One region of the Pseudoalteromonas sp. CH_XMU1449-3 genome, then DNA from elsewhere that is predicted to be linked to it. Evidence: predicted binding sites of a transcription regulator. Region 1 holds the regulator's gene; each other region holds the start of a gene.
The links. The regulator sigma-54, encoded in region 1, starts transcription at its own class of promoters, with help from an activator protein. The targets are predictions, from matches to a motif close to GTTGGCACGNNNNTNGNNT.
Positions count from the first base shown of each region.

Region 1 (4,869 bases):
TTTTGGCTAACATTCCGCGCACTTGAACAAATTGACCACTATTGAGTGACTTGGTCACTTGTTTGAGTTGTTGTAGTGGGTAATCTTGTTCAAAGGCTTCTGGCATTGGCGTCCTTACAACTGAAAAAAGTTTAAATAGGCTAAGCAAATACAGCATAGTTGCTTTGTAGTGTATTTGCAGAGATATCGTCGCACTGCGATAAATTTATTAAGAGTTTTGTAATTTAGAAAAGCGAGCGATATAAAAGTAGGATATTTAAAGGGAATTTTAAATATCCGAATTAAGTTTACCGTAAACCTTGAAGTCTTAGCAAATGCTATTCTTGCTCGTGGAAGCGTTGTGCAATTAATTCGCCGATTGCCGTTAATGCAGCATCGGCGTCAGGGCCTTCGCATACAACGCGAACTTCTTTACCCTGACTACTTTCAAGTAGCATTAATGCTAACACGCTGTCGCCTTCAGCTTCTTTATCATCTTGATAAAGCGTAATTTTGGCATCAAATTGCAGTGCTAATTGCGCTAAAACAGTAGCAGCACGAGCATGTAAGCCAAGTTTATTTTGAATTAAAAAGGTATCTTCAGCGTGCATTGTTGGTGCCTAATTAAATGTCTTGTTCGCGGTGGCGAATTTTTACATTAGCATGGCTTTTGGCAAAGCTCTCACCAATTGTTTGCGCTAAGTAAACAGAGCGATGCTGGCCACCGGTGCAACCAATAGCAATGGTCAGGTAACTGCGGTTATTACGCTCTAAATGTGGCAACCAAGTTTGCACAAAGGTTTGTATTTGCCACGTGAACTTTTGCACTATGCTGTGGCTAGCTAGGTAATCTTTTACTGGTTGATCAAGGCCTGTTAGTGGCTTTAAATCAGGTTCCCAGTGTGGGTTAGGTAAAAAGCGTGCATCAAAAACGTAGTCAGCTTCTTTTGGAATACCATGCTTAAAGCCAAACGACATAAAAGTAATAATCAGCTTTTTATCTTTTTTACCTAAAATCTTTTCGCGAATTGATTCTGCTAACTGATGAACACTCAGATCAGTGGTATCAATCATAAAGTCAGCGCGAGTGATCAACACATCAAGCAGGATTTTTTCTTGTTTAATAGCCAGATCAAGCGGCAAAGAATCAATAGATAGTGGATGCAAGCGGCGTGTTTCTGAAAAGCGCTTGATCAGAGTTTGGTCATCACTGTCTAAATAGAATAGTGTTGGGTTTGCGAAACCTGGCAGGTACTCAAGAATATCATTAAATTCTTGCTGCTCTTTCGGTAAGTTACGCACGTCGATGCTGACCGCTATTTTATCGTAGTTATCAGACACACTTCGTACGAGCGATGGCAGTAAATTAACCGGAATATTATCAACGCAATAATAGCCTAAGTCTTCAAGTACACGTAAAGCGACCGATTTACCTGAGCCTGAGCGACCGCTGATAATTATTAATTCCATTTATGCCTCTGCTGATATGACCTGAAACAGTTGCTGATCGGTAGTAGCACTACGCAGCTGTTTACAAAATTCTTTATCTTTAAGTCTATCAGCAATTGTTGATAAGGTCTTTAGGTGAAGCTGACAGTCACCATCTGGTACGATGAGTGCCACAAAAATATCAACTGGACGATTATCAATTGCATCAAAATTAATAGGGGATTCACTCACTATCACAAATGCATGAGGCTCATCTGCGCCGCTCATTCGGCCATGTGGAATAGCAATACCTCGGCCAATGCCGGTGCTGCCTAGTTTTTCTCGGTTGAGTAAAGCATCTAGGATATCTTGTTGCGATAAATGAGGAAGCTGCTGGTGGGCCAGTTCGCTGATATATTCAAGAATTCTTTTTTTGCTATTAAAAAGGACCGCAGCTTTGCTGCAGTCCTGGTTAGTAAGTGAACTTAGTTTCATAATTTAATGTCGAGCTAATTTCTCTTTGTGTTTAATGACTTGGCGATCAAGTTTATCGATCAGTGAGTCAATGGCTGCGTACATATCTTGATGTTCTGTAGAAGCGAACAATTCGCCTCCGTTTACATGTAAAGTTGCTTCTGCTTTTTGGCTTAATTTTTCTACATCTAGAATGACATGAACATTATTAATATGGTCAAAATGCCTTTCTAGTTTTGCAAACTTGGTGTTTACATAGTCTCTTAATGAATCTGTGATTTCTACATGACGACCAGTTAAATTTAGTTGCATAAGCATTTTTCCTTCTATGTAAAACGTCTAAATCAGACTTTTACGCTGATTAGACGGAGGTATTGCTAGAGACTCACGATATTTTGCAATTGTACGTCTAGCTACTTTAATTCCTTGCTCAGCCAATATATCTGCAATTTTGCTATCACTCAATGGTTTAGCTGAGTTTTCTGCAGCGACTAACTTCTTGATTAAAGCGCGTATTGCTGTAGAAGAACACTCACCACCATTTTCGGTGCTGACATGGCTTGAGAAGAAATATTTCAACTCAAAAATACCCCGTGGGGTATGCATATATTTTTGCGTTGTTACCCGTGAAATCGTCGATTCATGCATTTCGACCATTTCAGCAACATCATTTAGCACCATCGGCTTCATTGCCTCAGGGCCATGCTCAAAGAAAGCTTGTTGTTGTTGAACGATACAGTTGGTCACTTTTAATAGCGTATCGTTACGGCTTTCTAAGCTCTTAATAAACCACTTTGCTTCTTGTAAGTGAGAGCGAATAAATTGGCTGTCGCTACTTGATTTAACAGAGCGAGACATAGCTGCATATTGGCTGTTCACTCTAATCTTTGGCATACAATCTGGGTTTAACTCGACTACCCAGCGGCCTTTTACTTTTTTTACTGATACATCAGGTATAACGTACTCAGATTCTTCGCGTACTATGCTATCCGCAGGCTTAGGATTTAAGCTGTGAATAAGCGTCATCACTTCTTTAAGCTCATTTTCTTTAAGCTTAGTCTTTTTCATCAAAGTTCGATAGTCGCGACTCGCTAATAATTCGATATGCTCAGATAAAACCATTTTAGTTTCAGCTAAATATGGCGTATCAGCATCGAATTGGCGTAACTGAATGCACAGACATTCTTGTAAACTGCGCGCGCCAATACCAACAGGATCAAATAACTGAATTCTTTTTAAGACCGCTTCGACTTCATCAAGTTCGATTTCTTCTTCATCGTTATTTTGATTAAAGCTTTCGACGATATCTTCACAGCTTACCGTTAAAATACCTGAGTCATCGATAGCTTCTACAATTGCCACAGCAATCGCTTCATCAGTAGGGCTAAATGGCGTGAGTTGCAATTGCCACATCAGGTATTCGTGAAGGGTTTCGGTTGATGCTCCCTGATAGATAGATTCATCTTCAGGCATTGGCCCTGACGATGTTGAAGGGGCGGCACTCATGTACTCATCCCAGGTAACATCCATTGCTAAGTCATCGCTGACGGTGTCTTTATTGAGAGCATCACTACTTTCTTGCTCGTACTCGCTAGGTGCTTCTTCGGCAGACGCGCTGACTTGCACATCGTCAGACTCCGCTTTTTGCTCATTCTTGCCGGTGCTTTCTTCGTTGTAATCCGCTTCTTCCACTTCAAGTAGGGGATTACTATCAAGCGCTTCTTGAATTTCTTGCTGGAGATCCAATGTACTGAGCTGCAACAAACGAATAGCTTGTTGCAGTTGTGGAGTCATTGTAAGTTGCTGGCCCATGCGCAGCTGTAATGATTGCCTCATGTATCCCTAACAATCCTTTTTAAGTTATCGATACCTGTATAAACACAGTTATCGATTTATTGTCATTGTTATAAGTCTAGCAGATGCTCTAGTCGCTGGCGTAATGGTTACAGCCTGAATTGCTCGCCTAGATATACATCGCGTACAGTTTGGTCTGCTAATACGTGCTCAGGTGTGCCTGATGCAATTAGCTCCCCATGAGAAACAATGTAGGCTTTTTCACAAACATCAAGGGTTTCTCGAACATTATGGTCAGTAATTAGTACACCGATACCACGATTTTTTAGGTGCTCAATAATTTTCTTTATATCTAACACTGAAATTGGATCAACACCAGCAAAAGGCTCATCTAAAAGGATAAATTTAGGATTAGCGGCTAATGCGCGAGCAATTTCTACACGGCGTCGCTCACCACCTGACAGCGCCATACCTTGGCTGTCACGAATGTGTTGAATACTAAACTCATCAAGTAAGCTATTGAGTGTTTCTTCGCGGGTGGTTTTATTTAGATCTTTACGAGTTTCTAAAATGGCCATCAAGTTTTGGTAAACCGTTAACTTTCGAAAAATTGACGATTCTTGTGGCAGATAGCCAATACCTAAACGCGCACGGCTATGCATTGGTAAAAGGGTGATATCGTTATCATCAATACTGATTTTACCTTTGTCGCTAGGTACTAAGCCTACAATCATATAGAAGGTCGTTGTTTTACCTGCGCCATTTGGACCAAGCAAGCCAACAATACTGCCAGCTTCAACTTCAAGACCGACATTTTTAACCACTTGGCGGCCTTTGTAGCTTTTAGCTAAAAGCTCTGCTTTTAATGTGCTCATGGTTGGCCTTTATTATCTTTTTTATTTTCAACAGGCACTAAAATAGTGTGTACACGATCTGTTGAGTTTTCGTCTTTTTCAGCACTGATCAGCTGCTGTGCCATATCATAGGTAATGCTTTTAGCTGTCACTTTTTGACCAGCTTGAGTAACTTCAGCTTCACCATTTAAGGTTAAGAAGCGTTTTGCAACATCATAACGTACTTCTTCTGCGCTAGCGCTCATTACGGTGCCATCAGTTTGCTTTTCTTCGAAGTAAGCAGGCTTACCTGTGGCAATAATTAACTCTACTGTACCTTCGGTGTCACCGCCGTGTGCTT
Region 1 covers NZ_JAYMDY010000025.1:14,109-18,977, reverse strand. Annotated here, with positions in the region: gene mgtE (magnesium transporter) at 1-106, opposite strand, end outside; gene WA256_RS19350 (HPr family phosphocarrier protein) at 318-590, opposite strand; gene rapZ (RNase adapter RapZ) at 604-1,449, opposite strand; gene ptsN (PTS IIA-like nitrogen regulatory protein PtsN) at 1,450-1,902, opposite strand; gene hpf (ribosome hibernation promoting factor) at 1,906-2,193, opposite strand; gene WA256_RS19330 (RNA polymerase factor sigma-54) at 2,221-3,717, opposite strand; gene lptB (LPS export ABC transporter ATP-binding protein) at 3,825-4,550, opposite strand; gene lptA (lipopolysaccharide transport periplasmic protein LptA) at 4,547-4,869, opposite strand, start outside.

Region 2 (4,869 bases), on a different contig from region 1:
GGTGCTAACACTCGTACTGAAGCTGCATCGATTGCCTGAGCGCTGTCAGGACCCACTAAATCATTAATCGTTTGCTCTAAGCGTTTAGCCGTTGTGAAATCAGGACGATTTAAATTAAAGGTAATGTAGTCACCTTGCATAAACGGGCTCTTAATAGCACGCTCTACAATGGCACCGTTTGGAATACGGCCTACTGTGGGTGTGTTAATAATTACACGGCTACCGTCTGCCCCTTCAGCACCTAGACCTCCTACAACTAAGCTGCCTTGTGCAATCGCATAGGTATTGCCATCAACCCCTTTCAGGAAGGTTTGTAATAAAGTACCGCCACGTAAACTACCCGCACTACCGATAGACGAAACCGTAATATCAATGGTTTGACCGGGTTTTCTGAATGCCGGTAACTCTGCATGTACAGCCACAGCTGCAACATTTTTAATCTTAGGTTTTAAGCTATCAGGTAGAGTAATACCAAAACCATTCAGCATGGCTTTAAAGCTTTGTTGAGTAAATCGGCTTTGTTCACCTGTGCCTGGCAAACCGACAACCAAACCATAACCCACTAATTGGTTTGCGCGCACGCCCTCAACCATAGATACATCTTTGACTCGCTCAGCCTGTGCAGAAAACTGCAGGCTAATTAAGCAAAGAGCGATTATGTATTTAAACCCATTCATGACTTTATTCCTCTAAAATGGGAAAAGCGAACTACTAAAGAAACGAGACAGCCAACCTGCACTTTGCGTTTCTTGAATTTGCCCTTTACCTGAGTATTGAATTCGCGCATTAGCAATACGGTTTGATGTGACCGTGTTATCTGCTTGCACATCTTCAGGACGAACTAAGCCTTCAAGGCGAATAAATTCTTCACCGGTATTCAAAGTAAGCCATTTTTCACCACGAATAACCAAGTTTCCATTAGGTAAAACACGCATCACATTGACAGAAATATCACCAAATAAGCTATTTGATTGGTTAGACTTTGAATCACCTTTAAACGATGCCCCAGAACCAATACCAAACTGAATGCTATCACCACCAATATTCACAGGATTGCCACCAAGCCCAATAACAGGGTCTAAACTAGCGTCCGTTTCTTTATCGGTTTCGGTTTTAGCGGCTTTGGTGGCTTGCGTTGATTCTTGCAATTTAACCGTGATGATATCACCAGCGCGCAATGCCTTTTTATCTGAGTACAAGTCATCTGCTGAATAACTATCAAACAACGAACCCGTTGGTACCATTGGCTCTGTTGTTGGCTCCGGATACATAGGCGCATAGTAAGGGTCATCCTGAACCACATGATGATTTTGCGTTGTCATACAACCACCCAGCATTAATGCTGCCGATGTGACTAAGATAATATTACGCATGCTGCCTCCTACCCATTAAAGCTGTTGATTGATGTAACTAAGCATTTCATCAACCGCTGAAATCACTTTTGAATTCATTTCATAAATTCGTTGCGTTTCGATCAAGTTAACGAGTTCTTCTGTTACATTCACATTAGACGTTTCTAGAGAACCTTGAACCACAGTACCTAAACCATCGATACCTGGGTTCCCTTGCACAGGTGCACCACTCACAGCGGTTTCGGTGTACAAGTTTTGCCCCATTGGCTCAAGACCTGATGGATTAATAAAGTCACTAATTGTTAGCTGACCAATTACCACGTTCTCTGCTTGTCCTGAAATACGTACCGACACTTCACCGTCTTGCGAAACAGTAATTGATTGTGCATCGTCTGGTACGTTCATTTCTGGCTGTAATGGAAAACCCGCACCAGAAGTTACAATGCGACCATCTTCGTCAGTGGTGAATTGACCATTACGTGAGTATGCAATGTTGCCATCTGGTAATTGCACTTCAAAGAAACCCGGGCCTGAAATCATCCAGTCCAATGAATTTTCTGTGGTAAGCATGTTACCTTGTGAAAAGTTCTTTTGGTTAGCAACCACTTTGGCACCGGCACCAAGCATTAAACCCGATGGCATTTCAGTGTCTTGAGATGAACGACCACCTGGTTGATTGATGTTTTGATATAGTAAATCTTCAAATACGGCGCGGCTTTTTTTATAGCCTACCGTGCTGGCATTCGCGAGATTATTTGAGATCACCGAAATATCGGTTTGCTGGGCGTCAAGCCCGGTTTTACTGATCCATAATGCAGGATTCATAACTCTACCCTCTCAGTCATCTTAAACAATGCGTAACAGCTGATCTTGACGCTCGTCGAGCTCTTCGGCTGTTTTCATTAATTTAACTTGTAATTCAAATTGGCGTTGATTGCTGATCATGTCGACCATTTCATGCACTGGGTTTACGTTCGACATTTCAAGCGTACCCGACAGTACTTTTACGTTTGGTGAAATATCACAAAAACCACAAAGGTCATTGACCAACATGTCTTCTTTTGGTCGAAATAAACCGTCATTTCCCTTTTCAAGCTGAGTATTATCAGCCTCAATCACTTTTAAGCGATCAACCACTTCCAAAAAGTTAGCTGGCGCACCTTGTGGGCGAACCTGAATAGCACCGTCTTCACTAAACTCAACTTTCTCGATAGGTAATGGCAAAATGATTGGACCACCTTCGCCAATTACTTGACGGCCATGGCTAGTGATCAACGCGCCATCTGGAGTAATGTTTAATGTGCCAGTTTTGGTGTACGCCTCATTGCCTGATGCATCTTGTACACTCAACCAACCACGGTCACTCATCGCGATATCAAGCTCGCGGCCAGTTTCAACAAAACCACCCGATTCCATATTAGATCCAGGGCGTTCTTGCATTGCAAACACCCTAGATGGCAGACCTTCACCGAAGGCTTGCATAGAGCGAGCTTGTGCAAAATCAGCTTTAAAGCCAGTGGTGTTAGCATTAGCAAGGTTGTTGGCCTTGAGTTCAAGACCTCGCAAACTTTGCTTAGCACCCGACATGGCAATGTAGACCATTTTGTCCATAACATTGACTCACTAAAAATACGATAACTAAGAAATGCAATAAAAGTGCCAAAGTAAAATTGACGCTAAAATAGAAGAGAAAAATGAATAATTAGAATGAAAAAAGGCTGCCAATAGAGGGAGCAGCCTTCGTGTCGGATTAAGCTTAGAGCCGTTAAAATTAACGGATCTGTAGGATGTTTTGCTGTAGTGTTGAGTTAACCTCAAGCGCACGTGAATTTGCTTGGAAGTTACGCTGCGCACTAATCAAATCAACAAGTTCGTTAGTTAGGTTAACGTTTGATTGTTCAAGCGCAGATGAGTTAATTGAACCCAAGGTACCTGAACCTGGTTCGCCAGCAATAGGCTCACCTGACGTTAAACTCTTCTTCCAAGAAGTATCACCCACTTGCTGTAAACCCTGTGAGTTCGAAAAGCGTACCATCGCAACTTGACCTAAGAATGAAGTGTCACCGTTACTGTATGAAGCAACAATTTTACCGTCAGAACCGATATCGATACCTGATAGACGACCTACAGTCGCACCATCTTGTTCAAGTGCTTTTACTTCAAAGTTACTAGCATATTGAGTAGGTACTTTATTCGCTGTTGCCGCTTCATCACGCCAGTTCATCGTTACATCATCAGGGAAACTAGCACCATTAGATAGTAAGTCAGATAAACCTGTCGCAGCGCCTGCGCCATTTGGTAAAGTTAATGGGTTAAATGATGCATCAGTATTTGCAACACCATCCGTGTTAAGTGGTAAACCACTTGAATCAAATTGGAATGTAGTTAGTGGTGTATAAGGCGTTGTTGTTTGCTCTACACCACTTGCATCAAATGGTTTTTCATCAAGTGTTGCATACACTTCCCATTCATTTTCATTACCTGTTGTCGCTGAGTCTGTTTTCACAAAAAAGAACTGTAAAATATGTGGCTCACCTAATGAATCATACACAGTTGTTGATGTTGAACTGTTATATGTAGCACTTGCTTCAGGGTCAAACGGTGTCACTGTTGGCGCAGAGGCACGTGAATCAAGGTTAAATGATGAATAAACATTCGTGGTTGCACGTGGTGAACCTGATGCATCAGGAATTTGTAACGCCGAAGATGTACTTAAGCTAACAGAAGTGGTATCACCGGTTGCTTCATCAACAGGGAAACCTTGTAAGTAGTTACCGCTTGCATCAACAATGAAGTTATCCTGGTTTAGTTTAAACGCACCTGCACGAGTATATGTGAAGTCTTGCGCGCCTAGGTCATTCGCCATTGCGAAATAACCTTCACCAGTGATCGCTAAGTCAAGAGAGTTATTTGTGAAAGATAACGAGCCTTGGTGGAATTGCTGTGCCACCATTGTCGTTCTTACACCGTCACCATTTTTTGTTTTACCAGAACTAAATACTGATGATGCGTATACATCAGCGAACTCTGCACGAGACTCTTTAAAGCCCGTAGTATTAACGTTAGCAATGTTATTTGCGGTAACGTCTAAATCTTTTTGCGCGGCTGCTAAGCCTGTTAATGCAATATTGAAGCTCATAACTCACCTCTAACCTATCTCTTAGCCTAAGCTAACCCAAACCTTTTTTACTTATGCGATTTCAGCTATATCAGTTAGCCTAACCGCACCCTCTTTTGTATTTACGATAATGCCGCTTGCGCCATTAATATTGACACTTTCAATATTCTTAAAGGTCGCCATTGGCATACTGCTGTAGTCTCCATTTACAAAGCCTTCAGCACTGATGTCATATTCACCTTCAGGTAGCACATTGCCATCATTGTCTTTACCATCCCATTCAAAACGAAGTGCACCCGCTGACTGAGAACCTAATTCAATGGTACGCACTAACTGGCCTGATGAATCCGTTATTCTTAGCGTTAAAGATTCAACAGCGGTTTCTGCAACCACCGACCC
Region 2 covers NZ_JAYMDY010000002.1:328,077-332,945, forward strand. Annotated here, with positions in the region: gene WA256_RS04035 (flagellar basal body P-ring protein FlgI) at 1-677, opposite strand, end outside; gene flgH (flagellar basal body L-ring protein FlgH) at 690-1,373, opposite strand; gene flgG (flagellar basal-body rod protein FlgG) at 1,389-2,177, opposite strand; gene WA256_RS04050 (flagellar basal body rod protein FlgF) at 2,199-2,963, opposite strand; gene flgE (flagellar hook protein FlgE) at 3,124-4,491, opposite strand; gene WA256_RS04060 (flagellar hook assembly protein FlgD) at 4,543-4,869, opposite strand, start outside.
Region 2: WA256_RS04050 (flagellar basal body rod protein FlgF) is a predicted target of sigma-54. The motif match lies at 2,998-3,016, and genes of this name have one in related genera.

Region 3 (4,869 bases), on a different contig from region 1:
TTGACAAGGGTTGATCTTGATGGATCAGCACTTCTTTTTTAGCTTGTTGAAAACTACTGCCAGCAAATGTCAGTAATTGGTCAACAAGATAGCTTGAAAAATGATATTGAAACATTAACGCCGCTCTTCGGACAATTGTCCTATTTATTACATCTTAATGACGTTAGCATTAAGATTCTAAGAATTTACGCTAACTTGCTAGTAAGGTTATTCACGTTACTGATACCTTCATTTCCCGTGTAATGATTTTAAAGCCAAGATTATTCTTAAGCTTTACAAGGTTTTTAGTAAGTTAGCTTTTTTATTTTATTGTCAAAGTAGCACTGAGTGCGTCAAAAAAAATGACAAGCTCCAATGCTAACCTAAAGCCTAGGAGAGAACAATTGAGTTGGGAATATTTAGGCTATTTAGCGTCAGCATTGTTGGTTGCTTCTTTGACAATGAGCGATGTAGTAAAACTACGCTGGCTCAACCTAGCAGGGTGTATTGCATTTACATTCTACGGGCTGGCAATAGGTGCCGTTCCGGTGGCCTTCACTAATGGTTTACTGGCGTTTGTGAATATTTTCCACATCATTAAATTAAAGCGTCAGCAAAAAGCTGACGCCGAGTAATATTATTCCTCTTTTTTATATTTTAGCTCGCCCGCAATCCAAGTTTGTGTCACGTTTATATCGTGGATCTCAGAAACTGGGGCTTTGTAATAGTCTTTATCAATCAAAATAAAGTCAGCCCACTTTCCTTGCTCTAAACTACCTACCTTAAATTCTTGATGTGCAGCATAAGCACCACCTAAAGTAAATGCACGCAAAGCTTCATCACGCGATAGCAGCTCTTGTGGTCGCCAGCCACCTTCAGGAAGTTGATTATGATCCATTCGTGTAATGGCTGAATATAAGCCATCAAACGGATCAGCAAGCTCTACAGGAAAGTCAGAACCTGCTGCAATCACTGAGCCTTGCGCTAAAAAGGTTTTCCAAGCATACGCCCCTTCAAGTTGTTTTTCAGTTAGGCGCTGCTCTGCCATATGCATATCAGAGGTTGCATGAACAGGCTGCATTGATGGAATAATTTTTAACGTTTTAAAACGAGGGATATCTTCAGGAGTCACAATTTGTGCATGTTCAATTCGGTTACGCAGTAAAATCCCACCGGTTTTTTTAAACACATTTTCATAGGCACCTAGCACAACATGATTGGCTTTATCACCAATTGCATGGGTGTTCGCACTAAAGCCATGAGCAAAGCTTAAGTTGAATAGCTGTTCAAGCTTTTCTTGGGTTTCAAGCATTAAGCCGTGGTGATTTTTACGATCTGCGTATTCCTCAATAAGGGCTGCGCCTCGACTTCCTAAAGCACCATCCGCATACACTTTGACACTTCGAATCGACAGCATGTCATTCATGTCTTTATATTTGCCAGCTTTGAGCATGGTTTCTAGTTGAGGATCGGCAGCACTTAGCATGGCAACGATTCTGACAGGAAGGGACTTTTGCTCAGAGCGCTGCTTGTACACTTGCCACGTGTCGTAATCGATACCGGCATCATGGGTTGATGTAATACCCAAACTTAGTAGATGTTTACCTGCATTATCTAATGCTGTATTAATGCTGGCATGGCTTGCTTTTGGTACATGTTGGGTAACAAGCGTTTCGGCTTTATCAATGAATACCCCTGAAGGTAAGCCAGAATCTAACTTTAAAATTTCACCGCCGGCAGGAGAGGGAGTTTGTTTATCAATACCTGCAAGTTCCATGGCTTTTGAGTTAACCCACACAGCATGGCCATCAACGCGAGAAAGCACCACAGGTTTGTCTTTTACATATTTGTCTAAATCAGCTGCAGTTGGAAACTCACCGCCAGGCCACTGCTCTTGATTCCAACCGCGACCAATGATCCAACCTTGTTTATCTTTGGCAAACTCAGCCAGCATTTTGCCAACCTCATCTGCCGAGTTCGTATTTCTGACATCAAGTTGTGAAAGGTTATTACCTAAACCAATTACATGGCCATGAGCATCGACTAAGCCAGGTAACAACGTGGCTTGCTTGCCATCAATTGCGGTGGCGTCAGGGAAGCTATTTTTAATTGAGTCAGTACCTGTTTTTACGACTTTACCGTCTTTAAAAACCAGTGCAGAAAAGTGTTGGGTTTCGCCTTTGTAGGTAGGCGTGTAGCCATTTATATTATAAATAACAGTGGTGTTGGCAAAGCAGCTAAGTGAAGCTGTTGCTAGTAAGCTGATGATGAGTTTCATAATCTTCTAATAGTTTTTATTGATTTATGAAAACAGTATCAGAGTTGCAGTAAACTGCAACTCAGCAGCAAGTAAATAGTTAATTGTAACGCTTTATTTGCTTGCGTAGACCTTAAATTCACTAAGCGATAATTTATTATCTTTATCGCTGTCGTAGTTTTTGAAACGTGACCACAGAGCAGGGTCTCTCGCAGACTCTGAGCGAGTCAGGTAACCATCGTCATTACGATCAAGTTGTTTAAATTTTTCACCAATACTATCTGCAGCAAAACTTATTGTGCTAAATACACCACATAAAATTAGGCTGGCAAAGGTTAATTTTGACATTATTTTAACTCTTGTTTGTTAAATAGTGTTTAAATTCAAGGAGCGAGATTTGTTGATCTTTATCTGTATCCCACTGTGCTATGCGTTTTTGCAAGTGCGGTTGAGAAGACAGTTCCTGCACAGATAAAAAACCATTTTTATCTTTATCAAGGTGATCAAATCGTTGTTTTACATCCAATGCTAAGCTATTGAAGCTTATAGTAATTAAGGTGCATGAAGCAAGCCAGAAAATTCTCATAATTACTCTCCTTTATAAATAAAAGTGCTTGCCATAATTTAACTCCCAAAATTTAAATCCGTTTACACATTCCCTCTGGGATTATGGCAAGCACTTTAAGCCGTTAAGGTTTAAATTTTTCAAACTCTTGTTCAGACAGAACCTGATCGCCGTTTTCATCCAGATCGGCAAATTGCTTAAGTAGGTTATCGTGTTTGGTTGCTTCAGTTAATGAAATCTCGCCGTCGGCGTTTGTATCAAATTTAGCAAATCGAACATCCATTTGTGATGCTAAAACGGTGGCGCTGATAACTAAAAACATTAGCGAGAATGCAGCTAATAGTTGTTTCATTACAATCTCCTATTGAATAAACGACTGAAACTCAGAAAATGAAATTTGGCCATCTTGGTTACTATCAATTTGCGTAAAGTTGCCATGTAATAATGCATCTTCAGATGCTTCTGCTTCACTCAAAAAACCATTACTGTCTTTATCAAGCTCGTTAAACGTTGTTTGCAAATCTAGTGCATAACTACTTACCGAGATGAGACTTAAAAGCAGGGTGGCTACCTGGGCCGTTACTTTCATTTTGTGTCCTAAATAACTAATTTGCTTAATACTAATCAAAATTAGTGCCAAAATTAAAAGTTTTTAATTATCAATGATTTATTGTTTTTATGTGGTTTTTAATGCGAAATAGTTACAGGGTGTTGTGTCTTTTTTGCAACGATTTTCAGGTGTTAAAAGTTTATCCTTATTATTTCAATTAGTTAGCATGTTGCCAAATAGCAACTTTGTATCGGTTTTTGGGTAAAAATCAGTACTTTTTAAGGTCGGATTCAGCGAGTGTCTAAGTTTGTTCACTAATAATCAGCATCTGCAATTATGTTGAGAGTGAATATGCAAAATACAGTAGCGATAAAAATAAAACAGTTACTCAATTGGCGACCTAGTCTTATTGGCCAGTTCGTCTGTAGTATTTTGCTGTCTTTACTACCGTTATCTTTGGTGGTGATTTTATTTTTAAATGCGCTTAATAAGCAGCTAGCGGTGACTCAAGAAATCGTCGGTGACAATTACGAAATCACTAAAGCATTTAATAACCTCAAACAAGACTTAAATAGCTTAGAAAGGGCAACTCGACAAAATTGGGTGCTTAAAAGTGAATCCCTCGATAGCTTGATTGCCAATAAGTGGCAATCTTCACTGCAAAGTATTGATGAGCTTATATTTTTAAGCCCAACCGCTGATTATGTCTCACAGTGGCGGCAACTGGCTGAGGTATTACAATTTGCACAACAGCACTTGTTGATAGAGCAAAAGCAAGACGGTGAGTTATTTGCTCCTGCCAGCAAGCTTATCAGTGAGCAAACAAATTGGCTCAAAGAGCAAAATGAATTACGCATCACAAAAAATCAGCAGCAATTAAAAGCACTCCAAACTTCATTTATTAATTGGTTAGTTGCGTTAATTCCTCTCACGTTATTGGTTGGAGGCGGGTTTCTTTGGCGGATCAGCGGACGGCTCAGGGAGCTTACACATGTGATTGATAAACTAGGGCAAGGCCATTGGCAGCAAAAAATTCAAGTTCGCGGCTCGTCAGAGTTAGTTGAATTAGGTAATAAACTTGAGTGGGTTCAAGCGCAGTTGCATATGCTTGAGCAGCAAAAAGATACATTTTTACGCCATGTGACACATGAATTAAAAACCCCCCTTGCTTCGATGGTTGAAGGCACAGACTTACTTGCAGATGAAATTGTTGGCCCAATCAATAGCGAGCAACAAGCCGTTCTTGAGTTAATAACACAAAGTATGGTGCGGCTCAGAGCCATGATTGAAAGCCTACTGAGTTACAACGCTATTCGCACGAGTAAGCAAAGCCTAAGCGAGCTTAATTTTAACTTGATGATGAATAAAATTGAGCGTCATTTTGAGCACCGATTATCAGCGCGTGATTTATCCATTGTATGGGTGAACGAGTTACCAAATAAAGCCTTGTTTATTTCTATTGAGCTACTTGAAATGGTGCTTATTCAGCTTACCTCAAATGCGTTAAAGTTTTCGCCG
Region 3 covers NZ_JAYMDY010000001.1:24,174-29,042, forward strand. Annotated here, with positions in the region: gene WA256_RS00105 (Crp/Fnr family transcriptional regulator) at 1-115, opposite strand, end outside; gene WA256_RS00110 (YgjV family protein) at 384-614, shown strand; gene WA256_RS00115 (amidohydrolase) at 617-2,257, opposite strand; gene WA256_RS00120 (EF-hand domain-containing protein) at 2,351-2,584, opposite strand; gene WA256_RS00125 (EF-hand domain-containing protein) at 2,589-2,822, opposite strand; gene WA256_RS00130 (hypothetical protein) at 2,926-3,153, opposite strand; gene WA256_RS00135 (EF-hand domain-containing protein) at 3,163-3,390, opposite strand; gene WA256_RS00140 (HAMP domain-containing sensor histidine kinase) at 3,703-4,869, shown strand, end outside.
Region 3: WA256_RS00135 (EF-hand domain-containing protein) is a predicted target of sigma-54. The motif match lies at 3,424-3,442, and genes of this name have one in related genera.